Telluria mixta: one gene and its partner. The protein of the gene in region 1 interacts with the protein of each later gene in a pairwise test. Links are inferred from orthologs where the notes say so. Each region holds a gene or a part of one and is shown in the gene's direction. Other genes may lie near its edges.

Region 1 (12,458 bases):
CTTTGCCGACCTGAAGGGCGTGTACCTGAACTTCGTGAAGGCGTTCTTCGAGACGGACGACCTGCAGGTCCGCTTCCGTCCGTCGTACTTCCCGTTCACGGAACCGTCGGCCGAGATCGACATCGCGTTCGGCTCCGGTCCGCTGAAGGGCCGCTGGCTGGAAGTGTCGGGCGCCGGCCAGGTGCACCCGACGGTCGTCCGCAATTTCGGACTGGATCCGGAAAAATTCATCGGTTTCGCGTTCGGTTCGGGCCTGGAGCGCCTGACCATGCTGCGTTACGGGATCAACGATTTGCGCCTGTTCTACGAAGGCGATCTCCGTTTCCTGAAGCAATTTAACTAAGCCGCAACCGTCCGAACAAGAAGGCAAACGAATATGCAATTCTCTGAAAACTGGCTCCGTTCCATGGTCGATCCGAAGATCAATTCGGACGAACTCGCGCACCTGCTCACGATGTCCGGCCTCGAAGTGGAAGAGGTCGAAGCGGTTGCGCCGCCGTTCTCGAACGTCGTCGTGGCGGAAGTCAAGGAAGTGGCCAAGCACCCGAACGCGGACCGCCTGAACGTGTGCCAGGTCGACGTCGGCACCGGCACCCTGCTGAACATCGTCTGCGGCGCGCCGAACGTGCGCGCGGGCATGAAGGCTATCTGCGCGATGGCCGGCGCCGTGCTGCCGCCGGGTCCGGACGGCAAGCCGTTCGAAATCAAGGTCGGCAAACTGCGCGGCGTGGAATCGCAGGGCATGATGTGCTCGGCCAAAGAACTGAAGCTCTCGGAAGAGAGCAGCGGCCTGATGGAGCTGCCGGAAGACGCGCCCGTCGGCCAGAACATCCGCGACTACCTGGCCCTGAACGACCTGAAATTCACGATCAAGCTTACGCCGAACAAGGCCGACTGCCTGTCCGTGCTGGGCGTCGCGCGCGAAGTGTCCGCGCTGACCGGCGTGCCGCTGTCGCTGCCGGCCTTCCGCCCGGCGACCGTGAACACGGACGAAGTGCTGCCCGTTAAAATTTCCGCGACGGACCTGTGCGGCCGTTTCGCCGGCCGCGTCATCCGCGGCCTGAACGCGAAGGCGGCGACGCCGGAGTGGATGAAGCGCCGCCTCGAGCGCAGCGGCCAGCGTTCCGTGTCGGCCCTCGTCGACATCTCGAACTATGTCATGCTGGAAGTGGGCCGTCCGTCGCACGTGTTTGACCTGGACAAGATCCACGGCGGCATGGATGTGCGTTGGGGCCGCAAGGGCGAAACGCTGAAGCTCCTGAACGGCAACACGGTCGACATCGACGAGTGGGTTGGCGTGATCGCCGACGAGAAAGAGCTCGAGTCGCTGGCCGGCATCATGGGCGGCGACGCCACGGCCGTCTCGCTCGACACGACGAATATTTATCTGGAAGCCGCATTCTGGTGGCCGAACGCCATCCAGGGCCGCGCCCGCCGCTATAACTTCTCGACGGATGCCGCACACCGCTTCGAGCGCGGCGTCGACTATGCGACGATCCCCGAGCACCTCGAACGCATCACGTCGCTGATCGTCGAGATCTGCGGCACGGCCGACACGAAAGTCGGTCCGATCGACGACCAGGCCCCGAACCTGCCGCAGCGCAAGCCGGTCACCCTGCGTACCGCGCGCGCCGCGAAAGTCATCGGCGTGCCCGTCACCGACGATATGGTCGCCGACATCTTTACGCGCCTGCACCTGCCGTTCGAACGCGAGACCGGCCTGTTCCACGTGACGGCGCCGTCGTACCGCTTCGACATCGAGATCGAGGAAGACCTGATCGAAGAAGTGGCGCGCGTCTATGGCTTCGAGAACATTCCGACGTTGCCGCCGGTGGCGCCGTCGGCGATGCTGATCGAGCCGGAAAACACCCGCTCGCTGTTCGCCATCCGCCACGAGCTGGCCGACCTGGGCTACCAGGAAGTCGTGAACATGAGCTTCGTCGAGCAGCAGTGGGAAGCGGATTTCGCCAACAACACGAATCCGATCCGCCTGCAGAACCCGATCGCGAGCCAGATGAGCGTGATGCGCTCGACGCTGATCGGCAGCCTCGTCGCCAACGTGCGCTACAACCTGAACCGCAAGGCCGGCCGCGTGCGCGTGTTCGAAGTGGGCGGCGTGTTCCTGCGCAATCCGGACGCCCAGGACGGTCCGCTGGCCGTCGCCGGCTTCGACCAGCCCAAGCGCGTCGCCGCCATCGCCTACGGCCCGGCCGCGGACGAGCAGTGGGGCCAGCCGACCCGTGCCGTCGATTATTTCGACGTCAAGGGCGACCTGGAAGCCCTGTTCGCACCGCGCGCCGTACGCTTCAGCAAGACCGAACACCCGGCGCTGCACCCGGGCCGCTCGGCCACGGTGGAAGTCGACGGCAAGGTCGTCGGCGTGATCGGCGAGCTGCATCCGCGCTGGCTGCAGAAGTACGACCTGCCGCAGGCACCGGTGCTGTTCGAGGTGGATGCGGATGCGCTGCGCGCGCGCGACGTGCCGCGCTACGCCGACATTTCCAAGTTCCCGGGCGCCACGCGCGACCTCGCGCTGGTGGTGAAACAGGACGTGCCGGCCCAGGCGCTGCTCGACGCTTTCCAGGCGGAACTGGCGTCGAACGCGCTTGGCAAACTCGTGCAAGCCGTTGTTTTGTTTGATGAATACCGCGGCAAAGGTTTGGAACAAGATGAAAAAAGTCTTGCTTTCCGCTTTGGCTTGCAAGATACTCAATCGACGCTGCAGGACGATGCGGTCGAGGCCATCATGGCCGCGCTCGCTAACGCCGCGCAACAAAAACACGGTGCCAAACTGCGCGCCTGATAAGGGCTGATGCCTAACAGGGGCTCGGGAATGTGTTCCTCGAGCCCCCATCCAGAACAAGGTAGGGCTTTAAAATTAACAACAACGACGTTGATTCCGCCGTGCTCCAGGAAGCGCTGGCCGCCGATCTGCATCGTGCGATGCAGGTGGCCCGGGTACGGCAGGAAGCGGAAAAGGCGTTGCCGACCCTGACCAAGGCGGAGCTGGCCGAACTGCTGTTCGAGCAGGTCGGTCTGAACAAGCGCGAGGCCAAGGACATGGTCGAGACGTTCTTCGACGAGATCCGCAATGCGCTCGAGCGCGGCGAGGCCGTCAAGCTGTCCGGCTTCGGCAACTTCCAGCTGCGCGACAAGCCGCAGCGGCCCGGCCGCAATCCGAAAACCGGGGAAGAGATCCCCATCACGGCGCGCCGCGTCGTGACTTTCCACGCCAGCCAGAAGCTGAAGGGTATGGTCGAGGAGGCCAATCCGGGCAGCCCGCGCAATCCGGATCGCCCCGACGGCCCCGATCATCCCTCCCTGGCGCGTGCAGCCTGATAAAGCCGCCAAGGCTCGTGAGCGATGAACGACCGACCGAACAAGATGGAACCGACCGTGCTGCCGCCGATCCCGGCCAAGCGCTATTTCACGATTGGCGAAGTCAGCGAATTGTGCGGGGTCAAGCCGCATGTGCTCCGCTACTGGGAGCAGGAATTCACCCAGCTAAAACCGGTCAAACGCCGTGGAAACCGCCGCTATTACCAGCACCACGAAGTGCTGTTGATCCGGCGTATCCGTGAACTGCTGTACGAGCAGGGCTTCACCATCAGCGGAGCACGCAACCGCCTGGATGGGCGCGGCCAGCTCGAGGTCGAGGCGTTGCCGGAGCCGCCACCAGCGCCAGCCGTGCCGACCATCGAGCCGGAAGCGTTGCGCGCCGAGCTGCACGCCATTCTCGCTCTGCTCAAGCACGGTTCGCCGGCAGTCTGAAGCCCGCCGAGGGCGCTACGGCCGACGCAGCCAGCTCAGGCGTGCGCGCCTGTTGTTCTGCACCCCGGAGGTGCTAAAATGTCACTTGCAGTTTGCTGACTCAAACGCATGACCTGACCGGAGGCGTGAGGGGCCAGCCTCGGCTCTTTCCTGTATCGGGAAAACTTAAGGGAAGACAATGATACGCGTTGCCATTTGTGACGATCACCAGATAGTTCGAGCAGGTTTCAAACAGATTTTTTCGTCGTCGGGCGAGTTCGAAGTCGTGGCCGAAGGCGCGACAGGACGCGAGGCCCTCGACATCGCACGCCGCGAGATCTGCGACGTGCTGCTGCTGGACATCGCCATGCCGGACCAGAGCGGCATCGATATCCTGCGCACCATTCGACAGGGCCAGCCCAATCTGCCGGTCCTGATCCTGTCCGGCTATCCGGCCCAGCAGTACGCGCTCAATCTGTTCAAGATGGGCGCCAACGGCTACCTGAACAAGGAATGCGACGCGGACGAACTCAAGACGGCCGTCCGTACCGTGTACCAGGGCCGCCGCTACGTCAGCTCGCAGGTCGGCGAATTGCTGGCCCAGAGTTTCGATCGCGATCCGAACACTGCGCTGCATACGGAATTGTCGGACCGCGAATTCCAGGTGTTCCTCCGCCTGGCCAAGGGCGCGACCGTGTCCGATATCGGCAATGCACTGTCGTTGTCGATCAAGACGGTGTCGACTTACCGTACTCGCATCATGGAAAAGATGGGTCTGCAGTCGAACAGCGACCTGACGTATTACGCCATGAAAAACAATCTGCTCGACTGAGCGGGGTAGGCCGGATGGCAGGGTTCCCTGTCTTTCGGCCTGCAACTGTTATAGCAATTTTGACATTTGCTATGCAGAATTGTTAATTGCGCGTCGTCACCGCGCTACATTTCCTCGTCCGCACGCCTATTCGAGCTCCATGGCAACTTTTCCCGGTCTATAATGACTCGGACAGGCCAAGCTGCGAAAGGAACGACAGAGGATGTTTTTCACCACCGACCCCAGGTTCAGGCCGGTTCGCAGCCTTCCGCTGTACCAGACGCTGCTGTGTGTCGTGTGTGTCCTGATCCTGGTCCTCAACGGCGTCAGCCTCGTCCGCAACCTGGACGGGCTGAAGACCGCCAATGCGCGTCAGGCGCAGGCCGATCGTGTGACGGCCAAACTGCAATACCTGAACCTGCTCGTGACCGATGCGGAAAGCGGTCTGCGGGGCTATTATCTGTCCGGTTCCGACACCTACCTGGGCCCGTTGCGCACGGCCGAGCGTGAACTGGATGGCCAGTTCAACAGCCTCAAGACGCTGCTGGCCGACAATCCTTCCCAGCTGAAGAACCTCACCCAGCTGCAGAATCTCGTCGTCCGCCGCATCAACCTGATGAACCAGGGCCTGGAAGTCTATCGCCATGGCGGCCTCTCCGACATCGTCGCCATCGCGCAGACGCAGGAAGACAAGACCCACATGGACGAGATCCGCCTGCAGGTGGTGATCATGACGGGCGAACAGAACGAAACGCTCGCCGCGCGCAGCGCCGTCTTCTACGACCGCTACCGGCTCGCCGCGCTGCGCGGCCTCGGCATCAACGTGGCGGCACTCGTCACCCTTGTCCTGTTCTACAACCTGATCCGCCGCAGCTTCCGCGCACGCCTGAATGCCGAGCGAGCACTCCAACAAACCAATGATCACCTGGAATCGCTCGTGACGGAGCGCACGGAGCAGTTGTCCGTGCTGTCGCGCCACCTGATCCGCGTGTCGGAAGAAGAAAAGGCCAAACTGGCGCGCGAACTGCACGACGAGATGGGCGCCAACCTGACGGCCATCGGCATGCATCTCGCGTCGGTGACCGACCAGATCAAGACCGCGCACCCGGACCATGCGGAGACGCTGGGCCGCGCCCGCGCCGTGCTCGTCGAGACGGTGGAACTGAAGCGCCGCATCGTGGAAGACCTGCGTCCGAGCCTGCTGGACAACCTGGGCCTGTCCGCCGCGCTGCAGAGTTATTGCGAAGACTTCGGCCGCACGACGGGCGTCGACTGCGAGGCGCTCATCGAGGGCGACATCGACAGCGCCGGCTCCGCGCAGTCGATCGCGCTGTTCCGCATCGCGCAGGAATCGCTGAACAACGTAGCGAAGTACGCACAGGCCCGTCACGTCGTCGTGCACCTGGCGCGCGAAGGGGAGGCATTTACGCTCGAGGTCAGCGACGATGGTGTCGGGATTCCGCCGGACGCGATGCGCCGTCCGAAATCGCATGGCCTGCTGGGGATGCGCGAACGGGCATTGCTGCTGGGAGGGACATTGCGGGTGGACCGCGGCGTGAACGGGATCGGGACCACGGTTCACGCCATCGTTCCGGTGACGGTGCCGGGCGGTACCGAATCCGGCGGGACCGCGTCAGGCGGCACCCTGGATATCGCGGCGCTGGCCGTGGCGCCCTCGGCAGCACCGGCGGAGGAAACGCCACCGGAACCGGCCGCGCCGGCCGAGCATCAACTACATAGTCAATTGCGTGATCAACTGCGCGCAGCCCAGGCCCAGTCGTCATTGGCGACGGCGGGGCGGGATGCGTTACCGCTCATGCGCGCGACACGTCCATCAGCAGGCGGTCATACTCGCTTTTAGCGACCTTGTAGCACTCGCCCGCGTAGTCTTCCAGGCCCTGGCGGTTCAGCACGGTGATGTTGCCGCGGCGGTACTGGATCAGGCCTTCGTCCTGCAGCTTGCCGGCAGCGGCCGTGATGCTTTCGCGGCGCACGCCCAGCATGATCGAGATGAGTTCCTGCGTAACTTTCAGTTCATTGCTCGGCGAACGGTCCAGGCGGTCCAGCAGCCAGCGGCACAGTTTTTGTTCGATCGAGCTGTGGCGGCCGCCGACGGCGTTCTGGGCCATCTGGGCGAACAGCGCGTTCGTGTAGCGCATCAGCAGTTGGGGCAGGGCGCCGCCTTTGTTGAAGGCGTCGCGCAGGTATTGGGTCTTGAGGCGGTAGCCGTAGCCGGCGCTCTGGACGACGGCGCTGCACGTGGCGCGCTCGCCCATGAACAGCGACACACCGACGGCACCTTCATGGCCGACCACGGCGATCTCCGTCGTGGCGCCGTCTTCCATCACGTACAGGAGGGAGACGATGGCGGTGGTGGGGAAGTACACGTATTCCAGCTTGCTGCCGTATTCGAACAGTTCCTTGCCGAAGGGCAGCGGAACGAGTTCCAGGTGCTCAAACAGGGTTTCCAGGTCTTGGCGCGGCAGGGCCGCGAGCAACTCGTTTTGTTGGGTGCCGCTGTAGCTCACAACCGGACGGGCGGCCAGTTTGATTTCTTCGCTGGTCGAGGGGATCTGATTCACCGATTGCGCCTTTTTCTGGGCGGCGTTACCGAGTTGGGCGTTATTCATTTTGTCCTCGTTATCTCTGACATACATCACTGGGGCGATTGCTTGGATGGGTTTCCTCATCGCGATGTGTGTACATTAATGCCATAGTCTCTTGCCGAACATAAGATTAGCTGTCGCCCCCATGTAGGTCCTATGCATGATGTTATGTAAGCCCAGTCCTACTAGAGAGAAACTTTCAGTAGGGGGCTTTTTTTATAACTTCGACAATGGTTTGGTGGCATTAAAACGTTTCGATGCCCAGCTGTTTTCGGCTCATTTTGTTTTTTCGGCCACATCCATACGCCTGTCGAGGCCGCTAAACTTCCCGCTCTTCACATCCCGCGCCCGACTGCTCCTACACGGCGGGCTTCCGGTGCGACAGGAATTGGTTCACACAAGGTACGCTGGACCCGGTAAAATCGAGAGTTTTGCAAGCGCCCCAACGGCGAGACCATGTCCAACGAAATCGACGCAACCACCACCGACATTCAAGACGCTGCGGTAACCAGCAAGCCCGCTGCCACGATCGCGCGCGAAGTCGCGCGCCGCCGCACCTTCGGCATCATTTCCCACCCCGACGCCGGCAAGACGACGTTGACCGAAAAGCTGCTGCTGTTCTCGGGCGCGATCCAGCTGGCCGGTACCGTCAAGGGCCGCAAGAGCGGCCGCCATGCGACGTCGGACTGGATGGACATCGAAAAGCAGCGCGGCATCTCGGTCGCGTCGTCGGTGATGCAGTTCGAGTTCCGCGACCACGTTATCAACCTGCTCGACACCCCGGGCCACCAGGACTTTTCGGAAGACACGTACCGCGTGCTGACGGCCGTCGACTCCGCGCTGATGGTGATCGACGCGGCCAAGGGCGTGGAAGAACAGACGATCAAGCTGCTGGATGTCTGCCGCATGCGCGACACCCCGATCGTCACCTTCATGAACAAGCTCGACCGCGAAACCCGCGACCCGCTCGAGCTGCTCGACGAAGTGGAATCGGTGCTGAAGATCGAATGCGCGCCGGTGACCTGGCCGATCGGCATGGGCAAGAACTTCCGCGGCGTGTACCACCTGCTGAACGACGAAGTCATGCTGTTCAAGGCCGGCGAGGAAAAGGCCGACGGCGCCTACGAGATCATCAAGGGCATCGACAACCCGCGCCTGACCGAGATGTTCCCGCTCGAGATGGAACAGCTCAAGATGGAAGTGGAGCTGGTGCACGGCGCCTCGCACCCGTTCGACCTGGAGCGCTTCCTGTCCGGCGTGCAGACCCCCGTGTTCTTCGGCTCCGCCATCAACAACTTCGGCGTGCGCGAGATCCTGTCGGCCCTCGTCGAGTGGGCCCCGGCGCCGCGCGAGCGCGATGCGACCGTGCGCCCCGTGCGTCCGGACGAGCAGCCGTTCTCCGGCTTCGTCTTCAAGATCCAGGCCAACATGGACCCGGCCCACCGCGACCGCATCGCGTTCCTGCGCGTGTGCTCGGGACGGTTCGAGAAGGGCATGAAGGTCAAGCACCTGCGCCTGGGCCGCGAAGTCAAACTGTCGTCCGTCGTGACGTTCATGGCGTCGAGCCGCGAACAGGTCGAAGAGGCCTACGCGGGCGACATCATCGGCCTGCCGAACCACGGCAACATGCAGATCGGCGACAGCTTCTCGGAAGGCGAGATGCTGACGTTCACCGGCATCCCGTACTTCGCGCCGGAGCTGTTCCGCACGGTGCGCATCCGCAATCCGCTCAAGACCAAGCAGCTCCACAAAGGCCTGCAGCAGCTGGGCGAAGAGGGCGCCGTGCAGGTGTTCAAGCCGGTGATGGGCAGCGACCTGATTCTTGGCGCGGTCGGCGTGCTGCAGTTCGAGGTCGTGGCGAGCCGCCTGCTCAACGAATACGGCGTCGACGCCGTGTTCGAAGGCGCGAGCATCAGCAGCGCGCGCTGGGTGTCGAGCGACGACAAGAAGTCGCTGTCCGACTTCGAAGCGCAACTGGCGCACAACGTCGCCTACGATGCGGCGGGCAACCTGGCCTACCTCGCCACGTCCGGCGTCAACCTGCGCCTCACGCAGGAACGCTGGCCGAAGCTCCAGTTCCACGCGACGCGCGAACACGCCGCCAAGCTGGATTAAAGGTTCGGCACACGTTGATCGTCACGCCTCCGGCCTGGCGATCAACGCCTCCACGATACTCCCCACGTAACACACGGCGAACACGATCCCGGCCAGCGTCACGCTGACCGGCGTCGGCGCGCTTGCCAGTTGCGCCTCGATCGCCGCCGGATCGGCCGCGATCTTCCCACTCATCAGCTGGTCGACCATGGTGTTCGCCTGGTCCAGCGCAAAATTGAAATACAGGATCGCGGCGATGGCGGCCGGCGCCAGGAACAGCAGGGCGCGCGTACGCCGTCCCAGGTAGTACTGGCCCACACCGGGAAACACCAGGGCCGACAGCAATGCGCCCACACTCTTACGTCTCATCCATTCTCCTCTCACATTTGCAGGCTTGACCCAACACAATGGTCAACCCCGCGGTCGGCGTACATTCATTTAATGCACGCCGGAAATACTGCCAGCCCAGGAGGAGACCATGAATAGACTGTTCCCCTCGAACTGTTCAATCGGACGACGTCCTGACATGCTGGCCCGTCTGCGCATCGGTCCCAAGCTGCTGCTGGCACCCGGCGTCGTGCTGCTGCTGCTCGTGCTGCTGTCCTGCGGCAGCTATTACGCGATGGTACGCCAGAACGAGTCGCTCGACAGCATCGTCCAGCGCCGCGCGGCGAACCTGCGCGCGGCGGCGGAGCTGTCCGCGTCGGCCCGTAGTGCGCATGCCCAGGCCTACCAGGTCCTGACCTGGATCAGCGGCAGCTTTCCCCGCTTCCGCATCGACCCGCTCGCGCTCGACCTGCAGGCCCGGCACGGTGCCGTCGAGCGCGACCTCGCCCAGCTGGCGCGCCTGACGGCCGACAGCCCGGAAGAACAGCGCTACGTCGAACAGGCCCGCGCCGCGTGGGCGCAATACGTGCCGGCCGTGCGCGACGTCATCGAGATCGCGCGCATCGACCAGTCGATCAGCGCCAACGCGATGGTCAAGGCGGAGCGCGCGTTCGCCGTCGTCGGCCAGCGCCTGACGGAGTTGTCGCGGCGCGAGCAGGCGCTGTCCGAGCAGGCGTCGCGCGACGCGGCCGACGATTTTCGCCTGATCGCCGTGCTGATGCCGGTGGTGATCGTCCTGTCGATCGCCGCCTCGCTCGCGATCACGATGGCGGTGCGGCGCGCGCTGCTGGCCGATATCGGCGCGATCGGCGCGGCCGCCCACGGCCTCGCCAGCGGCGACCTGACGATCCGTGCCCGCTCGTACGCCGACGACGAGATCGGCCAGACGGCGCGGCTGCTCGACGCCGGCATCCGCGGCCTGAACCGCCAGTTGCGCACCGTGCTGGAATCGGCCCGCGCGATCGGCGAGGCCTCGCGCGAGATCACGCTGGGCCGCGCCGGCATGCCGCCGCGCGCGCACGTGCGCGATGCGCTGGACCGCACGACGGCGTCGATGCAGGCGCTGGCAACGGCGCTCGACGACAGTGCCGCGGGCGCGTACGCCGCCGGGGAACTCGCCGCGCGCGCGGGCACGGCGGCGGAAGAGGGCGGTGCGCTGGCGCACCGGCTGGTGACGACGATGGAACAGGTGCGGCGCGCGGCCGTGCGCATGGACCGCATCGGCGCGGCCATCGAGAATACGCTGGCGCGCGCCGGCGACGCCGACGGCGGTGGCCGCGAAGCGCGTGCATTGGCCCGGCGTGCCCAGCGCGCGGCACGCGAGGCGCGCACGCTCGCGCGCGAGACCGTGGCCGCGCTCGACGACGGCGGCGCCTGCGCGGTCGAAGCAGGGGCGACAATGGCGGGCCTGGCGGGTGCCGTGGAAGACATGGCCGGGATCGTCGACACCATCGGCAGCACGGGCACGGAACGGGCGCGCGAGCTGGCCGGCGCCAGCCAGGCCATCGTGCGCATGGACGAGCTCACGCAGCAGGGTTCGCGCATGGTGGAGGAAGCGGCGCTGGCCGCACGCGCGCTGCAGCAGCAGGCCCTGGGCCTGGCGCGCACGGTGGCGGTGTTCCGGCTCGACGAAGCCGTGCACGGCTCCAATGAAACGGCCCCGCCGGGAACGCATATGCTGCGTCCGGGCAGGGCCGGCAGACCTTACCTCCGGCTGGCGAGCAGCCGGGGCAAGAATCGCTCGTAGGTGAGCACCTCGTGCCCACACTACTTTACTCGTAGTCTTCGATCGGCGCGCAACCGCAGAACAGGTTACGGTCGCCATACGCGTTGTCCGCGCGGCCGACCGGCGGCCAGTACTTCTTCTTGCGCAGCGACGGCACCGGGAAGGCGGCCACTTCGCGCGAATAGGTGTGCTGCCAGTCGTCCGCGGTGACGACTTCCGCCGTGTGCGGCGCGCCCTTCAGCGGGTTGTCCATGCGGTCGTACTCGCCGCGCTCCACTTTCACGATCTCCGCGTGGATGCAGATCATCGCTTCGATGAAGCGGTCCAGTTCCGCCTTCGCTTCCGACTCGGTCGGCTCGATCATCAGCGTACCCGGCACAGGGAAGCTCATGGTCGGGGCGTGGAAGCCGAAGTCCATCAGGCGCTTGGCCACGTCTTCGTTGCTGATGCCGGTGGCATCCTGCAGCGGACGCAGGTCGATGATGCACTCGTGCGCGACGAGGCCGTCGTGGCCCGTGTACAGCACCGGGTAGTGCGGGGCCAGGCGGCGCGCGATGTAGTTGGCGTTCAGGATCGCCATTTCCGTCGCGGCAGTGAGACCCTCCGCGCCCATCATCGCGATGTACATCCACGAGATCGGCAGGATCGATGCGGAGCCGTACGCGGCCGAGCTGACCGCACCGATGCCCTGCTCGTCACGTTGATAGCCCGTCGATGCCTGGTTCGGCAGGAACGGCACGAGGTGTTCGGCCACCGCGACCGGACCGACACCAGGACCGCCGCCGCCGTGCGGAATGCAGAAGGTCTTGTGCAGGTTCAGGTGGCTCACGTCGCCGCCGAACAGGCCCGGACCGGCCACGCCGACCAGCGCGTTCATGTTGGCGCCGTCGACATACACCTGGCCGCCGTGCGCGTGCACGATCTCGCACAGTTCCTTGATGCCTTCCTCGAACACGCCGTGCGTGGACGGGTAGGTGACCATCACGCACGCCAGGTTGGCGCTGTGTTCCTCGGCCTTATTCTTCAGGTCGGCGAGGTCCACGTTGCCGTTGGCGTCGCACGCGGTCACGACCACCTTCATGCC
Region 2 (17,061 bases), 2.4 Mb from region 1 along the record:
ACAAGGCAACGACCGTCGCCGCCGCCAAATAAGCGGTTCGTTACGCAGTTACAAAGCCCGCGCGATGCGGGCTTTTTTGTTTCCGCTTCTCGCGAAAAAAGTCCCATGCGGCTTCCGCGACTTCCAGGTCCGCGTTCTGCAGGCCGGTCAGCCAGTTGATGAAGCGGGGATAGCGTTTCAGGCGGCTGGGTTCCGCATGGCCGGCACCCGTGATCCGGTACAGGCCGACCTGCAATCCATCCGGTTCCTGGCCCCACATGAGACGGGTGACGCTCGTCCTGGCGCGCGGGTCGCTCACCGGCAGCCGCACGACGTCCGGCGTGTCCGGCAAGCCCGCCAGTTCGCGCCAGGCGTGCGCGGAATCCTCGATCCCGCGCACCGGTTCGGCGAAGCCGAGCGCATACCAGGGCTTGCCGCCGTGATAGTGGATCAGCGGGTCGGCCGTGCAGCCGAAGATCAGCACCGGCAGCGGCGTCGTGGGCGCCTGCGTGCGGCCGGGCGGCGGCATCCCCGCCAGCACGACCGAGAATGCGGCCAGGCGATGCGGGAGCCGCGTCGCCGCGGCATACGCCATCCAGCCGCCGCGCGACACGCCGATCAGGTAGACGCGCGCCGGGTCGACGCCGTGGTGGGCGATCGCGTGGTCGATCAGCGCGTCGATGCAGGCGACGTCATCCTTCCTGGCCACGCGTGCTTCCGACGCGAAACAATCGCTCCAGCCGCCCTTGCCGGCGTCCGGCGCGATCACGACGAGCTGCTCGCGCGCCGCGATGTCCAGCCAGACGGACAGCGGGGACGGCGGATACGCCAGCCCCAGCACCTGCTCCGCCAACGCGCCGGCGCCGTGCAGCACGATGACCAGCGCCCGGCCGCCGGGTGCCGCGCCGGGCGGTGCCGCGACGAGGTAGCGGCGCGGTCCTTCGGGACGGGCGAGCGAGGCGGGCAAGGGAACGAGGCTGGGCATATACGTCCTTTTACTTGGCGATGGGAAATCGTTGCATCGGTTGTAAGTATCTGTCAACCACGTAACCGTTTGTAAAGTTCGTCAACACACGGACGGCAGGGTTCGTTGATGGCATAAGTCACACACAACGATGTGCAATTTGACCGACAACCAAAGGACCCTTCATCATGAAAAAAACCATTGCTACCCTGATCGCCGGCCTGTTCGCTACTGCAGCTTTCGCCCAGGCGCCTGCTTCCAAGCAAGCGGTGCTGGTCGACAACGCCAACGTGAAGGCAACGAAGACCGAGACGAAGGCAGCCCCGGCCGAAGCCAAGGCAGCGCAAGCCGACGTGAAGGAAGCAAAAGCCGATGCGAAGACGGCCAAGACGCACGCCAAGGATGCGAAGGCGAGCGCCAAGCATGCGAAAGCCAAGACCAAGCATGCCGTGAAAGAAGACACGGCCGCCACGACGGCACCGGCACCGGCTGATGCAGCCGCTCCCGCCACCCCGGCTACCCCGGCCGCTCCGGCCTCGTCGGCTGCCATGGGCAGCTCGGGTACCTCGGGCACGTCGGACGCGTCGGCGACCCCGGCGACCCCGGCTGCTCCTGCCACGCCGGCTACCCCGGCTACCCCGGCTACCCCGGCACCGGAAGCTGCACCCGCTCCTGCCGCGCCGGTCACCCAGTAAGCCGGAAGCCCTCCTCACGAAGCCCGCGCGATGCGGGCTTTTTCATGCCCCGGTCTCATCCGCATGCATCGCGTGGAACAGACCGGGACTGACACCGAAGCGCCGCGCGAACGCTTTCGACAGCTGCCCCGGCGTCGCATATCCCGCCTGCGTGGCCACCGTCTTCAGCGCCATCGACGTCTGCAGCAGCGTGCGCGCGTGGTCGAGGCGCAGCGTCTCGACGAAGCGCGCCGGCGTCTCGCCCAGCGCATCCGTGAAGCGGCGATGGAAGGTGCGCGGCGACATGCCTGCGCGCTCCGCCAGGCTGGCCACGTCGAGCTCTCCATCAAGATGCGTGCGGATCCAGTCGACAAGGCCCGCGAACGGGCTGTCCGCTTTTTCCTGCGCCGCCAGCACGGTACTGAACTGCGACTGGTAGCCGGGCCGCCGCGCATACAGCACGAGCCGGCGCGCGATGGCGTTGGCGACGGCGTCGCCCAGGTCGCGCGCGACGAGCGCCAGGCACATGTCGATGCCGGTGGTGACGCCGGCCGACGTCCACACGTGGCCGTCTTCTACGTACAGCGCGTTCGCGTCGACGTCGACGTCGGGATGCCTGCGCCCGAGGGCGTCCGTCGCTTCCCAATGCGTGGCGACGCGCCTGCCGTCCAGCAGGCCGCACGCGGCCAGCGCGAACGCGCCCGTGCACACGGAGCCGTAGCGGCGCGCGCGGGCGCAGGCACGCCGCAGCCACGCCTGCGCGGCCGCGTCCTGTGCGAGCGCCTGCAGGCTGCGGCGGCTGGAGCCGGCGACCAGCACCGTGTCCATGGCACCCGGCTTCACGCTGGCCAGCGGCTTCGTGACGACCGCGAGGCCGCAATTGCTCGTCACGTGGCCGCCTTGCGGCGACAGGATGTGCACGCGATAAAAGGCATGGCAGGCGGCGTCGTTGGCGGCGCCGAACACGGCGGCGGGACCGGTGACGTCGAGCACCTGGACGTCGTCGAACGTGATCAGCGCAACCTGGCGCGATGTGGAAGGCATGGCAGGAATCGACACAAGTTTGACATTGCTGCCAATGCTAGCCGCTTTCTAGAATGGGGTCATCCTTCATCCACAACGGAGCCCGACATGAATATTGGATTTTTGCTGTTCCCGCGCGTGACCCAGCTCGACCTGACCGGTCCCGCCCAGATCCTGAGCCGCGTCCCCGGCGCCCAGGTCCACCTCGTGTGGAAGACGCGCGATCCGGTGCCGACCGACGTCGGCTTCACGATCAACCCGACCACGACGTTCGACGATTGTCCGCCGCTGGACGTGCTGTGCGTGCCGGGCGGCTTCGGCATCGAGGACCTGTTCGGCGATGCCGATACGCTGGCCTTCCTGCGCCGTCAGGGAGAGCATGCACGCTACGTCACGTCCGTGTGCAACGGCTCGCTCGTGCTGGGCGCAGCCGGACTGCTCGACGGCTACCGGTCTGCCTGTCACTGGATCTGGTTGCCGTTCCTGACGCGTTTCGGCGCCGTGCCTGTCGCGGAACGCATCGTGCGCGACCGCAACCGGATCTCGGGCGGCGGCGTGACGGCGGGGATCGACTTTGGCCTTGCGCTGGCGGCCGAGCTGGCCGGCGAAGACGTCGCGCGCACGATCCAGCTGGCGCTCGAATACGATCCGCGGCCGCCGTTCGATGCAGGCTCGCCGCAGGGCGCCGGGGCGGAGCTCGTGGCGCGCTACCGCGAGATGGTGGCGCCGCGGCTGGCGCGGATCGAGGCGGTGCTGGCGCAAACGGCTGAGCTGTAAGTGTTTGTAAATCGCGTCAACAGCGGGGCAGGGTGGGCCGTTTCCAGCACAAGTGAGACGCAAACGTGCATCACTGCCTACCCAACACCACGAGGACCCTTCATCATGAAACGTACCATCGCCACCCTGATCGCCGGCCTGTTCGCCACCGCTGCCTTTGCCCAGACCCCGGCTCCGGCCCCGACGACGACGCCGGATTCGGCCACGCCGCCGGCCGTCGCCAAGGCCGAAGCGACGCACGAGAAGCAGGAAGCGAAGAAGACCACGAAGCACGTGAAGAAGGCCAAGCACGCGAAGAAGGCCGAGACCAAGGAAGCCGCGAAGGATGCGGCGGCCGATACGACTGCGCCGGCTGCGACCAAGTAAGCAAGATGTACCGTCGCCCCCGCGCAGGCGGGGGCCCAATTTGTGAGCGTGCCACTGCGCGTAAAACTTGGATCCCCGCCTTCGCGGGGATGACGTTTTAGGGCCGCGGGGATGACGTTTTAGGGCTGCGGGGATGACGTTTTGGGGCAGCGGGTCAGACTTTAAGAAACTCTTCCCGCCCGCCCAGCCACCGCTGCAGGTGCGCATCGACGATGGCCTCGGCTTCGGGCCGGTCGGACTCGAGCAGCCACGCCGCCACGTCGCGCGCCTGCTCGACGATCCACTGGTCCGTCTCCAGGTTTGCGAAGCGCAGCATCGCCTGGCCCGACTGGCGCGCGCCGAGGAACTCGCCGGGGCCGCGGATTTCCAGGTCGCGCCGTGCGATCTCGAAGCCGTCGGTCGTCTCGCGCATCGTCATCAGGCGCTGTTTCGCCACAGGCCCCAGCGGGCTCTGATACAGCAGCAGGCACACGCTGGCGGCGGAACCCCGGCCCACGCGGCCCCGCAACTGGTGCAGCTGCGACAGGCCGAAGCGCTCGGCGTGCTCGATCACCATCAGCGACGCGTTGGGTACGTCCACGCCCACCTCGATCACCGTCGTCGCCACGAGCACGTGCACCTCGCCGGCGGTAAACGCATCCATGATCACCTGCTTCTCGGCCGGCTTCATGCGGCCGTGCACGAGGCCGACGACGAGGTCGGGCAGGGCTTCCGCCAGCGTCTCGTAGGTCTCGGTGGCCGTCTGCAGCTGCAGCGCTTCCGATTCCTCGATCAGCGGGCAGACCCAGTACACCTGCCGGCCTTCCTGCGCGGCCGCGTGCACGCGCTCGATCACTTCGTCGCGCCGGTTCTGATCGATGGCGCGCGTGACAATGGGCGTGCGGCCCGGCGGCAGTTCGTCGATGACGGAGACTTCCAGGTCGGCGTAATACGTCATCGCCAGCGTGCGCGGGATCGGCGTCGCGGACATCATCAACTGGTGCGGGACGAGGCCATCGGACCCCTTGTTGCGCAGGGTGAGGCGCTGGCCGACGCCGAAGCGGTGCTGTTCGTCGACGAGCACGAGACCCAGCTTCGCGAACTGCACGGTGTCCTGGATCAGCGCGTGCGTGCCGATCACGAGGTGCGCTTCGCCCGATTCCGCCATCTCGCTGGCCGCCGTCTTTTCCTTCTTTTTCAGGCTGCCCGTCAGCCACGCGACCTTCACGCCCAGCGGTTCCATCCACGCGGCGATCTTGCGGAAGTGTTGCTCGGCCAGGATCTCCGTCGGCGCCATCAGCGCGGCCTGGTAGCCGCTGTCGATGGCCTGTGCCGCCGCCAGCGCCGCGACGACGGTCTTGCCGCTGCCGACGTCGCCCTGCAGCAGGCGCTGCATCGGGTAATCCTCGCGCAGGTCGCGGCGGATCTCTTCGACCACGCGCTGCTGCGCATTGGTCAGCTTGAACGGCAAGGCCTGCAGGAACGACGAGGACAGCTCGCCCACCGCACCCAGCACCGGCGCCCCCTTTTCACGGCGGGCCTGCTGCGCGCGTTTCAACGACAACTGCTGCGCCAGCAGTTCGTCGAACTTCACGCGCGTCCAGGCAGGATGGCTGCGTTCCGTCAGCGCGTGTTCGTCGACGTCCGGCGGCGGATAGTGCAGCAGGCGCACGGCGGGCTGGAACTCGGCCAGGTTCAGTTTCTCGCGCACGGCGCGCGGCACGGTGTCGGTCCAGTCCACGCGCTTCATCGCGTCGGCGATCGCGCGCCGCAATATCGTCTGCGACAGCCCTTCGCCGGCCGGGTACACGGGCGTGAGGGAGTTCGGGAGCGGCGCGCCCTCGTTGACGATTTTATACACCGGGTGGACCATCTCGGCGCCGAAGAAGCCGTGCCGGACCTCGCTGCGGGCGCGTACGCGCGTGCCCTCGGCCAGCTGTTTCACCTGGCTGCCGTAGAAATTCATGAAGCGCAGCTGGATGTCGGACGTCTCGTCGGCGATGGTCACCAGCAGCTGGCGCCGCGGTTTATACGCGATTTCGTTCTTCGTGACGACGCCTTCGACCTGCGACACGTGGCCGCCGCGCAGGCAGGCTTCGCGGATGGGCACGATCTGCGTCTCGTCCTCGTAGCGCATCGGCAGGTGCAGGACGAGGTCCATGTCCGTGCGCAGGCCGAGCTTGGCGAGCTTGCTCTCGATGCTTTTTGCTGCGGGTTTGTCTGCGGCTTTGGCCGCCGGTTTGGCATTCGTGGCTGGCATGGCGGTTCGTTGGCGCGTGTTGTCGGCTTATCAGGATTTGGGCATAACGGTTATGGCCTGCGCCCGCCGGCCGGAATCCGGGTGTAAAATAATGGGTTCGCCGCACGCTGTAGCCCATATTGTAAGGCGCCACGCCGAGTTTTTCCCAGATGAGCAAAACGTACTCCCTCTCCGACTTCGATTTCGACCTGCCGCCCGAGCGCATCGCCCAGGTGCCGCTGCCCGACCGCAGCGCGTCGCGCCTGCTGCAGCTGGACGGCGACCGCATCACCGACCGTAAATTCTCCGACATCGTCGACCAATTGCAGGCCGGCGATACGCTCGTGATGAACAATACCCGGGTGCTGAAGGCGCGCTTCTTCGGCCAGAAGGACACCGGGGGCCAGGTCGAGGTGCTCGTCGAGCGCGTGCTCGACCCGCGCACGGTACTCGCGCAGGTGCGCGCATCGAAGTCGCCGAAGCCCGGCTCGCGCATCCGCCTGGCCGATGCGTTCGAGGTCGGCGTCGGCGAGCGCGCCGGCGAGTTCTTCACCTTGCACTTCGACGGCGACGTGTTCGAGCTGATCGAGGCCCACGGCCGCCTGCCGCTGCCGCCGTACATCGAGCATGACGCCGACGATTTCGACGAGCAGCGTTACCAGACCGTCTATTCGAAGGAACCGGGCGCCGTCGCCGCGCCGACCGCCGGCCTGCACTTCGACGAGGCGCTGCTCGACAAGGTCGCGGCGAAGGGCGTGCGCATCGCGTACGTGACCCTGCACGTGGGCGCCGGCACGTTCCAGCCCGTGCGTGTCGAGAACCTCGCCGAGCACAAGATGCACAGCGAGTGGTACACGATCCCGCAAGAGACCGTCGACGCCGTGCGCGCCGCGCGGGACGCCGGACGCGATGTCGTCGCCGTCGGCACGACGTCGCTGCGCGCGCTGGAATCGGCGTCGCAGTCGGGCGAGCTCGTGGCCGGCAGCGGCGACACCAACCTGTTCATCACGCCGGGTTACCTGTTCAAGACAGTCACCCGCCTGATCACCAACTTCCACCTGCCCAAGTCGACGCTGATGATGCTCGTCTCGGCCTTTGCCGGCTACGACGAGATCCGCGCCGCATACGCGCACGCGATCGCCAGCGAATACCGCTTCTTCAGCTACGGCGACGCGATGCTGCTGACGACGCATTCGCGGGCAACCAAGACGAATTGAACCCATGCTCGAATTTACCCTCCTTAAAAAAGACACGAGCGGCCTGTCGCACGCGCGCCGCGGTCGTTTAAAACTGAACCACGGCACCATCGAGACGCCGATCTTCATGCCCGTCGGAACCTATGGCTCCGTCAAGGCGATGGCGCCGAACGAGCTGAAGGACGTGGGCTCGCAGATCATCCTCGGCAACACGTTCCACCTGTGGCTGCGCCCGGGCACGGACGTCATGGACAAGTTCGGCGGCCTGCACGGCTTCATGGGCTGGGACAAGCCGATCCTGACCGACTCCGGCGGCTTCCAGGTGTTCTCGCTGGGCGCGATGCGCAAGATCACGGAAGAGGGCGTGAAGTTCGCGTCGCCCATCGACGGCTCGCGCCTGTTCCTGTCGCCGGAAATCTCGATGCAGATCCAGCGCTCGCTGAACTCGGACATCGTCATGCAGTTCGACGAGTGCACGCCGTACGAGATCGACGGCCGTCCGGCCACGAGCGAGGAAGCGGCCAAGTCGATGCGCATGTCGCTGCGCTGGGCGCAACGCTCCATGAACGAATTTAACAAGGGCGAGAACCCGAACGCGCTGTTCGGCATCGTCCAGGGCGGCATGTACGAGCGCCTGCGCGACGAATCGCTGGCCGGGCTGGAAGAGATCGACTTCCCCGGCCTGGCCATTGGCGGCCTGTCGGTGGGCGAGCCGAAGGAAGACATGATGCGCGTGCTGCAGCACGTTGGCCCGCGCCTGCCGGAAAACAAGCCGCACTACCTGATGGGCGTCGGCACGCCCGAAGACCTGGTCGAGGGCGTGGCGAACGGCGTCGACATGTTCGACTGCGTGATGCCGACCCGGAACGCGCGCAACGGCTGGCTGTTCACCCGCTTCGGCGACCTCAAGATCAAGAACGCCCGCTACAAGGACGACCAGTCGCCGCTGGACGAGTCGTGCTCGTGCTACTGCTGCAAGAATTTCTCGCGCGCCTATCTGCACCACCTGCACCGCTCCAAGGAGATCCTGGGGGCGCGCCTGAACACCATCCACAACCTGCATTACTACCTGAACCTCATGCAGGAGATCCGCGACGCCATCGATGCGGATCGGTTCCACGCCTTCCGCCTGCAGTTCAACGCAGACCGCGCCCGCGGCGTGTGATCCCACGTTGGGTGGGCACGGGGTGCCCACCCTACAATTAATTTTCCGATAACGTCTTGCATTCGGGCACGCCGTTCCCACATGGCGGGAAACTGGCTGTTGCAAGTTTGCCGGTGCTAGAATACAGCGCTTGTTTTTTCATCTCATAATCGGAGTCCTTGTGTTCATTTCCAACGCTTACGCGCAAACCGCCGGTGCAGCCGATCCGGGTCTGATGGGTAACCTCACCACGTTCGCCCCGCTGATCCTGATGTTCGTGGTCATGTACTTCCTCATGATCCGTCCGCAGCAGAAGCGCCAGAAAGAACTGAAAACCATGATGGACGCGCTGGCCAAGGGCGACGAAGTCATCACCGCCGGCGGCCTGCTGGGCCGTGTCTCGAAGGTGACCGACACGTACGTGACCGTCGAAGTGGCGGCCGGTACCGAAGTGGTCGTGCAGAAGAACGCCGTGACCGCGCTGCTGCCGAAGGGCACGCTGAAGTCCCTGTAATCCGGCCGCGCGGCCAGAGCGCCGCGCTTCCCGCCCGATCCTGAACGCTGGAACATCATGAATCGTTACCCCCTCTGGAAGTACATACTGATCCTCGTGACAGTGCTTGTTGGCCTGCTGTACACGGCGCCCAACTATTTCGTCGACTCGCCGGCCCTGCAGGTGACGACCTCCAAGGCGACCGTCAAGGTCAACAGCGACACGGCCGCCCGGGTTGCCGAAGCGCTCAAGCGCGAAGGTATTCCTGCCGACGCCGTGGGTCTGGAAGGATCGGGCGACAGCGCTTCCGTGCGTGCGCGCTTCGCGACCCCCGATATCCAGTTCAAGGCCAAGACCGCGCTGGAGCGCGACCTGAACCGTGACCCGGCCGACCCCGACTACATCGTCACCGTCAACCTGGTCAAGAACACGCCGGCCTGGATGCAGGCCATCAATGCCAAGCCGCTGAACCTGGGTCTCGACCTGCGCGGCGGCGTGCACTTCCTGCTGCAGGTGGATGCGAAGGCCGTGCAGGAGACCCGCGTCAAGGGCGTCCTGTCCAGCGTCCGCAGCGAGCTGCGCGACAAGAGCATCCGCCACGCCGGCATCGACCGCGTCGGCAACAACATCGAGATCAAGTTCCGCGACGAGGCCACCCGTACGCAGGCCCGCAACGCGCTGGCCCAGAACGCCGACCTGGCGTTTGCCGACGCCGCCGACGGTTCCGACCTGAAGCTGATCGTGACCCTGAAGCCGGCCGCGCTGCAGCGCGTGGTGGAAGAGGGCGTCAAGCAGAACATCAGCGCGCTGAGCAAGCGTATCAACGAACTGGGCGTGAGCGAGCCCGTGATCCAGCAACAGGGCCGCGACCGCATCGTCGTCCAGCTGCCGGGCGTGCAGGACGTCGCCCACGCGAAGGACATCATCGGCCGCACCGCGACGCTGGAATTCCGCGTGACCGACGATACCGTCACCCCGGGCACCGAGCTGTCCGCCGCGATCCCGCTGAATTCGGAACTGTTCACCGAAGGCGCCGGCGCGCCGGTCGTCGTGTCGAAGGACGTCCTCGTGAGCGGCGATTCCGTCATCAACGCCGTCGCCGGCTTCGACCAGAACCAGCGTCCGGCCGTGAACATCGAGCTGAACGCCGAAGGCGGCCGCAAGATGCGCGCCATGACGCGCGAGCGCGTCGGCAAGCGCATGGCCACGCTGCTGAAGGAGAAGGGCAAGTACAACGTGCTGCAGGTCGCGACGATCCAGAGCGAATTCGGTGCGAACTTCCAGACCACCGGCATGGCCAGCCCGCAGGCCGCCGCCGAGCTGGCGCTGCTGCTGCGCTCCGGCGCGCTGTCGGCCCCGATGGAATTCGTCGAGGAACGCGTCGTCGGCCCGCAGCTCGGCGCCGAGAACATCGCCAAAGGCCTGCATTCCACGCTGTGGGGCTTCGTGGCGATCGCGATCTTCATGATCATCTACTACCAGCTGTTCGGCTTCTTCAGTGTCGTGGCGCTGGCGTGCAACCTGCTGTTCCTGCTGGCCCTGCTGTCGATGCTGGGCGCGACCCTGACCCTGCCGGGTATCGCGGCAATCGCGCTGGCGCTGGGTATGGCGATCGACGCTAACGTGCTGATCAATGAACGCATCCGTGAAGAACTGCGGGCGGGTAACACACCGCAGGCGGCGATCTCGGCCGGTTTCAGCCATGCGTGGGCGACCATTCTCGACTCGAACGTGACGACCCTGATCGTCGGCCTGGCGCTGCTGGTGTTCGGTTCGGGCGCCGTGCGCGGCTTCGCCGTCGTGCACTGCCTGGGCATCCTGACGTCGATGTTCTCGGCCGTGTTCCTGTCGCGCGGCGTCGTGAACCTGTGGTACGGCCGCAAGAAGAAGCTCGGCAAGATCGCCATCGGCACCGTGTGGAATGCGGATGCCGCCGCGGCCAAGGCGGCCGTCAAGAAAGGATAACCGGGGTAGAACATGGAATTTTTCAAGATTAAACGGGACATCCCGTTCATGCGCCACGCGTTGATCTTCAACGTGATCTCGGCGCTGACCTTCGTCGCCGCGGTGTTCTTCCTGGTGACCAAGCACCTGCACTTCTCGGTCGAGTTCACGGGCGGTACCGTGATGGAACTGCGCTATCCGCACGCGGCCGACCAGGAAAAGATCCGCCACACGCTGGAAAAACTGGGTTACGAGCAGCCGGAAGTGACGAGCTTCGGCACCGCGCAGGACATCATGCTGCGCCTGCCGATCCGCAAGGAGGTCGCCGGTTCGGGCACGTCGGCTACCGTGTTCAACGCGCTGTGCGCGGCCGAATCCGGCACGCCGAAGCAGGTGCAAATCACCACCGACAAGGGCGAGAACGTCGCCCGCACCAGCTGCGTCAACGCGGCGGGCGCGGAGGTGCTGAGCCAGCAGCGCGTCGAATTCGTCGGCCCGCAGGTCGGCGACGAGCTGGCGCAGAACGGCCTGAACGCCCTGATCATGGTGGTCGTCGGCGTGATGATCTACCTGGCCGTGCGCTTCGAATGGAAGTTCGCCGTCGCCGCGATCGTCGCCAACCTGCACGACGTCGTCATCATCCTGGGCTTCTTCGCTTTCTTCCAGTGGGAATTCTCGCTGACGGTGCTGGCCGCGGTGCTGGCCGTGCTGGGTTACTCCGTGAACGAATCGGTCGTGATCTTCGACCGGATCCGCGAGACCTTCCGCAAGGAGCGCAAGCTGTCCGTGACCCAGGTCATCGACCACGCGATCACGAGCACGATCTCGCGTACGATCATCACCCACGGCTGTACCGAGATGATGGTCCTGTCGATGCTGTTCTTCGGCGGCCAGACGCTGCACTACTTCGCGATCGCGCTGACCATCGGTATCCTGTTCGGTATCTACTCGTCCGTGTTCGTCGCGGCCGCCATCGCCATGTGGCTGGGCGTCAAGCGCGAAGACCTGATCAAGCCGATCAAGGCCAAGGACGAAACGGACGGCGCCGTCGTGTAAGTACGCGTATCGTCCTGGACTGCGTAAAAGCAAAAGCCGCCCGGCCTGGCCGTGGCGGCTTTTGTTTTTTTTGCATTGTGTGAAGCAGCGCACAGAGCGCCGACACAAGGCGGCCTTAAGATGGACTCGTCTCTTTCAGGACATCCCTAGTTTTGGACTTCACCCGCTCCCGCAAGGAGCGGGTTTTTTTTTATCCGGCCGGCGGCGGCAGCGGGATCCCTTCCGCGCGCGCCAGGCGCTCCAGCGCCGCCTCGAGGATCATGCGGGCCTGGCCCGCGGACTGGTGCAGATCCAGGTGGACTTGCGCGTCCGCGCTGTTGCGCGACGCGCACTGGGCGCTGTAGCGCTCGAAACTCCCGACCATCAGCAGCAGTTCCGCCATGTGGCGCGGGCATTCGCAGGCCAGCGCGCTGCTCGCGCCCGTGATGCCGGCCAGCGTCTCTTCGTCGAAGCGCGGGCCCGTGGGCAGGGCGTCGGCGGCGCGGGCCGGCAAATGCTGTCCTTCCAGCGCCTGCCGGCACAACGGCACCAGTTCACCCATTTCGGATGGCACGCGCGCCACGAGCCAGCCTTGCGCCCGCAGCGCGCGGATGGTCGCGCTCGGGCTGAAGCGGTACAGCACGACGACGGCCGCCGCATGCAGGGCGCTGCTTGCCGCTGCGATCATCGGGATCGCGTGCTCGTCGAGTTCGGACAATTCCACCAGCAGCACCTCGGTGCGCAGGTCCGGCCCCAGGCACTCGGCCGGTTCAAAGCGCGAGCAACTGGCCCGTACGTTCAGCAGCAGGGTGTCGTGCGGGCTCGCGGCGATCCGGCGTGCGAGGCCCAGGCCGATGACGACGATGTCGATGGGCCGCACCGGCATGCCGTCGCGCGCGCCGCCGCCGCCCAGCGTGCGCAATTCGTCCGTGGACAAATGGGCCAGCTGGCCGATGGGATGGCCACGGTCGACCAACTGCTTCAACAGGCCGAGGCGTTGCACCTGATCCGCCGTGTACAGCCGCTGGCCGCTGGCCGAGCGGCGCGTACCCGAGATGTCGTAGCGTCTTTCCCACACACGCAGGGTTTCCACCGACAGGCCGGCCAGCCGGGCCGCTACGCCGCTGCGGTAGGTCAAGTCACTGGCATTGTCCTGGGGTTGCTCGTCGATTGCGTCCATATGAACCGAAATTGAACAGGAAAGCTTGGATTATATCGGTTCAAGTCATGGACGCTGATGATATTTGCATCTACATTGGCAGTGTGTAGCAACCAAGCTGGTGGGCCGTCCTTGGCGGGACGGCCCTTGGCGCCACCTGCGGGTGGCGTTTTTTTTGCGGCCACGCACGAATTAGTCAAAATATTTAACAAATGTGAGTTCACGCACAGAGTGCTCGCGCTGTGGGAACTAAGATGGACTCGTCTCTTTCAGGACATCCCTAGTTTTGGACTTTGCCCGCTCCTCGGAGTGGGCATTTTTTTTATCCGGATGCCACGAAAAAAAACGTCGTCCGTGCTTGCGCAGGGACGACGTCGGTGCAGCAGACCCGTTGCCGGGTCCGGGGAGGGGGAATTAGAAACCGTATTTCAGGCCGACGGTGTAGACGTCAGCCTTGGCGCCGAAGGCCTTGTCCTTGCCGTAACGCTCGTACTCGGCGTTCAGGGCCAAGTTCTGGTTCAGCTTGTATTCGACGCCGACACCGCCGTACAGGCCCGTGTCATAGTTGTTGACCTGGCCGCCCAGGCCGCTGTACTTGCGTTCGTTGTACGACAGGCCTGCCTTGCCGTAGCCGGTGAAGCGCTCGCCCAGGGGCAGGCTGTACTTGCCGGCGACATAGGTGCCGGAACCTTTCACGTTACCGCCGGGGATGTCCTGCTTGTCGAAGTTCGTGTAGCCGGCTTCGACGCCCCAGTTCTGGTCGAATTCATAGCCGCCGTAGATCTTGGCGTTCGTGTGGTAATCGTCGGTCGACTTGTTGTCCGCGGTGGCGGCACCGATGCCGACATAGGCGTGCGGCGTGGTGGTCTGGGCTTGAGCGGCGCCGGCGACGGCGGACGTGGCGATCAGTGCGAGCAGCAGTTTCTTCATGGTTCACTCCTTGGTGTTCTCGGGCTCGCGATTCGTCGTGAATCGCAATATGGTCAAGATAGCACCGTGTTTCCCTAAGAGAAGTTCTTAAACGGTAAGGAATGTAACAAGATGAAAGTAAGTGACTCGAAAGTCACAAATGGTCGAAACGACGCCGGCCGCATGCAGCGGCCGGTGTCGATGTGAGGAACGGGAATCAGGCCAGGGCGGCCGTGAGGCTGTTCACTTCATCCTCCGATTCCTGGAGGATGGTTTTCAGGGTGCCTGCGCCGACGGCGAAGTCGATGGTGGCGCCTACCTGGATGCCGGGCACGCCGGGATCGCGCTCCAGCAGCGGCGACGCGACGGGAGAGAGATCGTTGGCCAGCAGCAGCGTGTCGCCCAGGGTTTCGGGCGGCAGGGCGCGCATGCCGTTCCACAGCGCTTCGATAGCGCCCATCACGGGGGCGGGCACGCCCAGCTTGAGCAGGACGCCGCGGCCGATGGCGGTCTCGCCGTGCTCGATCCATTCGTCGGCGCCGCCGTCCAGCAGGCCCGGGAACTCGGCCGCGCGCGACAGCAGATAAAAGCCGCCGACCTCGTGCACGATGCCGGCGAACATGGCCGTTTCCGGATCGACGAACGACACGCGCCGCGCGATCACCTGCGACAGCGCGGCCACGTGGGTCGAGTGCAGCCATAACCGATCGGCCTTGGCGCGCAACCCGGGGTCGTGGATTTCGCCCGCGAGCTGGCGCACGATGACGGCGGCAGCGAGCGCGCCCAGCGTCCGGAAGCCCACGCGCTGCACGGCCGCCTTGACGTTGGTGACGTCGTTGCCGAAGCGGTTATAGGCGGCCGAGTTGGCGATGGCGACGGTGCGCGCGGCCAGCAGCGGCTCCGTCTGCACGAGGCGCGCCGCTTCGTCGATGTGGCATTCCGGATCGGTCAGCGCGCGCTGCAGCTTGAGCGTCGCGTCGACGTGGGTGGGGAAGTGGAGGTCGCCGCGCCCGGCTTGCGCGGCAATGCTCTTGAGGGCGTCGATTCTGTCCATGGGAAAAAATTATACCCCCAGGAACTTCGTCAAGGCTCGCTGAAAATGGCGTCGCAGCCCTCTTTCGGTTCCTCGGTATCCTGCAGCTCGTCGATGAGACCGAGGTCGAACAATTCCTCGACCGCGTTCATGAAGCTGTTCAGGGTGGCGGCGCCGATCAGGCGGTAGATCTCGCCGGCATCGTTGCGCACGCCGATCACCATCGGTTCCTCGCGCACTTCGGCGGGCGTTGCCACGTCCAGCAGCAGGTTGCCGATGATGTGCTTGTCGAAATGGGGAGGCTTCTTGCCTTCGAGTAGTGCTGTATTCATATCATCCTTCGTCGGCGGGAACATGCCCGCCCGGTGTGACCAGGCCCGGCGTATCGAGCCGGGTGCGCAGCCGGCGCAGCGCGTGGTCCAGTTGTTCGAAATCGCCGTCGCCATAATCGGCGAACAGCTGCTTGCCGTGTGCGACCACGGCCGGAAACACGTTGCGGAACAGGGTATCCCCTTCCGCCGTCAGGCGCACGAGGAACGAGCGCTTGTCGTCGCAATTGCGCGCGCGTTCCACGAGTCCTTTCTGCTCGAGGCGGTCGATGACGCCGGTCAGCGTCCCCTTCGTGATCAGGGTCCGCTCGCCCAGTTCCTTGTAAGTCATGCCGGGCGTGTTGCCGAGGGTGGCGATGATGTCGAATTGCGGATGCGTCAGCCCATGCCGGCGCACCGGTTCGGCGACGAAGCGCTCGAACCCTTGCAGGCATTCGGCCAGCAGGCGCACACTCTTCAGATATCGTTCACCCATGAAACGATTATAGCCGCCGGCGCGGACAGGCCCCAGTCTTCGTCGTTGCGGCCGCGTCCGTTACCATAGCAATCTTGCCAGACTACATTCAACGTTTCATGACCCAGCATCTGCGCGGCATCCTCGCCCTCGTCGTCGTCGTCCTCGTGTGGGGGACGACATTTCCCGCGATGAAGGAACTGACGGCATATTTTTCTCCCGTCTGGATCATTCTGACCCGTTTCGCCATCGCGACGGTGCTCTTGTCGCCGTTCCTGTGGCGCGCACGCCGCTCGGACCTGACGCTGGGCGGCATACTCGGCTTGCTGCTGTTCTTCTGCTACCTGTTCCAGGTCGAAGGTCTCGCGCTGACGACGTCGAACCGCAACGCGTTCATCTGCGGCCTGAACGTGCTCGTCGTGCCGCTGCTGGGCTTGCTCGGCGGACGCCTGCCGGAACGCCACATCGTCATCGCGCTGCTGCTCGCGATCGCGGGACTCGTCTCGCTGTGCTGGGATGGCGGCGGCGGCTGGGGCCGCGGCGACACGCTCGCGCTGCTGGCCGCGCTCACCTTTGGCGCCTACATCAAGGTCATGGAGATGTATACGCGCCGCGCCGTCCGCCTGATGACCGTGACGGCCGCGCAGATCGGCACCGTCGCCGTGTGTGCCGCGTTGTGGCTGTTCGCGCGCGAGGTGCCGCGGGGCGCGCTCGGCGTCGAGGACGCGGCGAATTACTGGACCTATATCGGCCATGGACTGTTTCACTACTCGCCGAATTTTGCCTACCTGGGCGTGCTGTGCACGGCCGCCATCATCTCGATGCAGGCTTGGGGGCAGGCGCGCACCAGCGCCAACGAGGCGGCCGTCATCTATGCGTTCGAGCCCGGCGGCGCCGCGTTCTTCGCGTATTTCTGGCTGGGCGAGGCGATGGGCGGCCGGGGGTGGCTCGGCGCGGCTTTGTTGATCTCCGGTATGATAGTCAGTCAATGGAATGCCGAAAGCCGGCCGGCCGCCGCGCTCGCCCCCGAGTGATGACCCCTGTTTGTCCCGATGCAGCAAGCTGAATTATCCCGCCTCGCGCTGGAGGCGCCGCTGCGCGTGCTGCTCGTGCATGCGGGCGAGCCGGATTCGCTGACGTGGTCCGGCCTCGTGCAGCCGCTGCGCCTGGCGGCCAAGGTGCTGGGGCCGGAACGCCTGCACGTGGACGTGCGCACCCCCGACAAATTCGCGGCCGACCAGCGCCACTGGCACCTCGTGCTCCTCGTCGCCGACGAGGCCGAGGCCGGGTTGCGTCCCGCCAACCTGCGCATGGTCATCTCCCGCTGCCGCGCGGCGCCGTGCTGGGGCGGCGTCGGCGCGGGC

What was found.
Region 2: the proteins of pheT (region 1) and secD interact in binary tests that used the Escherichia coli proteins (3 or more experiments, as listed by UniProt). The link is inferred for Telluria mixta from one-to-one orthologs.

What each region holds. Positions count from the first base shown.
Region 1 is NZ_CP119520.1:4,827,254-4,839,711, forward strand. The notes cover bases 1-3,089. They hold pheT (phenylalanine--tRNA ligase subunit beta), read left to right. Parts: upstream 1-376; coding sequence 377-2,803; downstream 2,804-3,089. Other genes in these bases: pheS (phenylalanine--tRNA ligase subunit alpha), read left to right, coding at 1-343; P0M04_RS21560 (integration host factor subunit alpha), read left to right, coding at 2,944-3,089. Also shown: more of P0M04_RS21560, read left to right, coding at 3,090-3,339; P0M04_RS21565 (MerR family transcriptional regulator), read left to right, coding at 3,364-3,771; P0M04_RS21570 (response regulator), read left to right, coding at 3,950-4,582; P0M04_RS21575 (CHASE3 domain-containing protein), read left to right, coding at 4,785-6,422; P0M04_RS21580 (Crp/Fnr family transcriptional regulator), read right to left, coding at 6,376-7,191; P0M04_RS21585 (peptide chain release factor 3), read left to right, coding at 7,624-9,282; P0M04_RS21590 (hypothetical protein), read right to left, coding at 9,304-9,630; P0M04_RS21595 (MCP four helix bundle domain-containing protein), read left to right, coding at 9,788-11,395; gcvP (aminomethyl-transferring glycine dehydrogenase), read right to left, coding at 11,421-12,458.
Region 2 is NZ_CP119520.1:2,437,592-2,454,652, forward strand. Bases 8,469-11,355 are described here. They hold secD (protein translocase subunit SecD), read left to right. Parts: upstream 8,469-8,912; coding sequence 8,913-10,799; downstream 10,800-11,355. Other genes in these bases: yajC (preprotein translocase subunit YajC), read left to right, coding at 8,523-8,855; secF (protein translocase subunit SecF), read left to right, coding at 10,812-11,355. In the rest of the region: P0M04_RS10840 (hypothetical protein), read left to right, coding at 1-32; P0M04_RS10845 (CE1 family esterase), read right to left, coding at 41-964; P0M04_RS10850 (hypothetical protein), read left to right, coding at 1,132-1,638; P0M04_RS10855 (GlxA family transcriptional regulator), read right to left, coding at 1,681-2,661; P0M04_RS10860 (DJ-1/PfpI family protein), read left to right, coding at 2,749-3,417; P0M04_RS10865 (hypothetical protein), read left to right, coding at 3,523-3,783; ATP-dependent DNA helicase RecG, read right to left, coding at 3,938-6,022; tRNA preQ1(34) S-adenosylmethionine ribosyltransferase-isomerase QueA, read left to right, coding at 6,172-7,218; tRNA guanosine(34) transglycosylase Tgt, read left to right, coding at 7,223-8,362; more of secF, read left to right, coding at 11,356-11,834; P0M04_RS10900 (MerR family transcriptional regulator), read right to left, coding at 12,025-12,993; P0M04_RS10905 (porin family protein), read right to left, coding at 13,387-13,902; P0M04_RS10910 (HDOD domain-containing protein), read right to left, coding at 14,099-14,935; P0M04_RS10915 (hypothetical protein), read right to left, coding at 14,965-15,246; P0M04_RS10920 (MarR family winged helix-turn-helix transcriptional regulator), read right to left, coding at 15,248-15,718; P0M04_RS10925 (DMT family transporter), read left to right, coding at 15,817-16,731; P0M04_RS10930 (GlxA family transcriptional regulator), read left to right, coding at 16,750-17,061. UniProt on the Escherichia coli protein: Part of the Sec protein translocase complex. Interacts with the SecYEG preprotein conducting channel. SecDF uses the proton motive force (PMF) to complete protein translocation after the ATP-dependent function of SecA.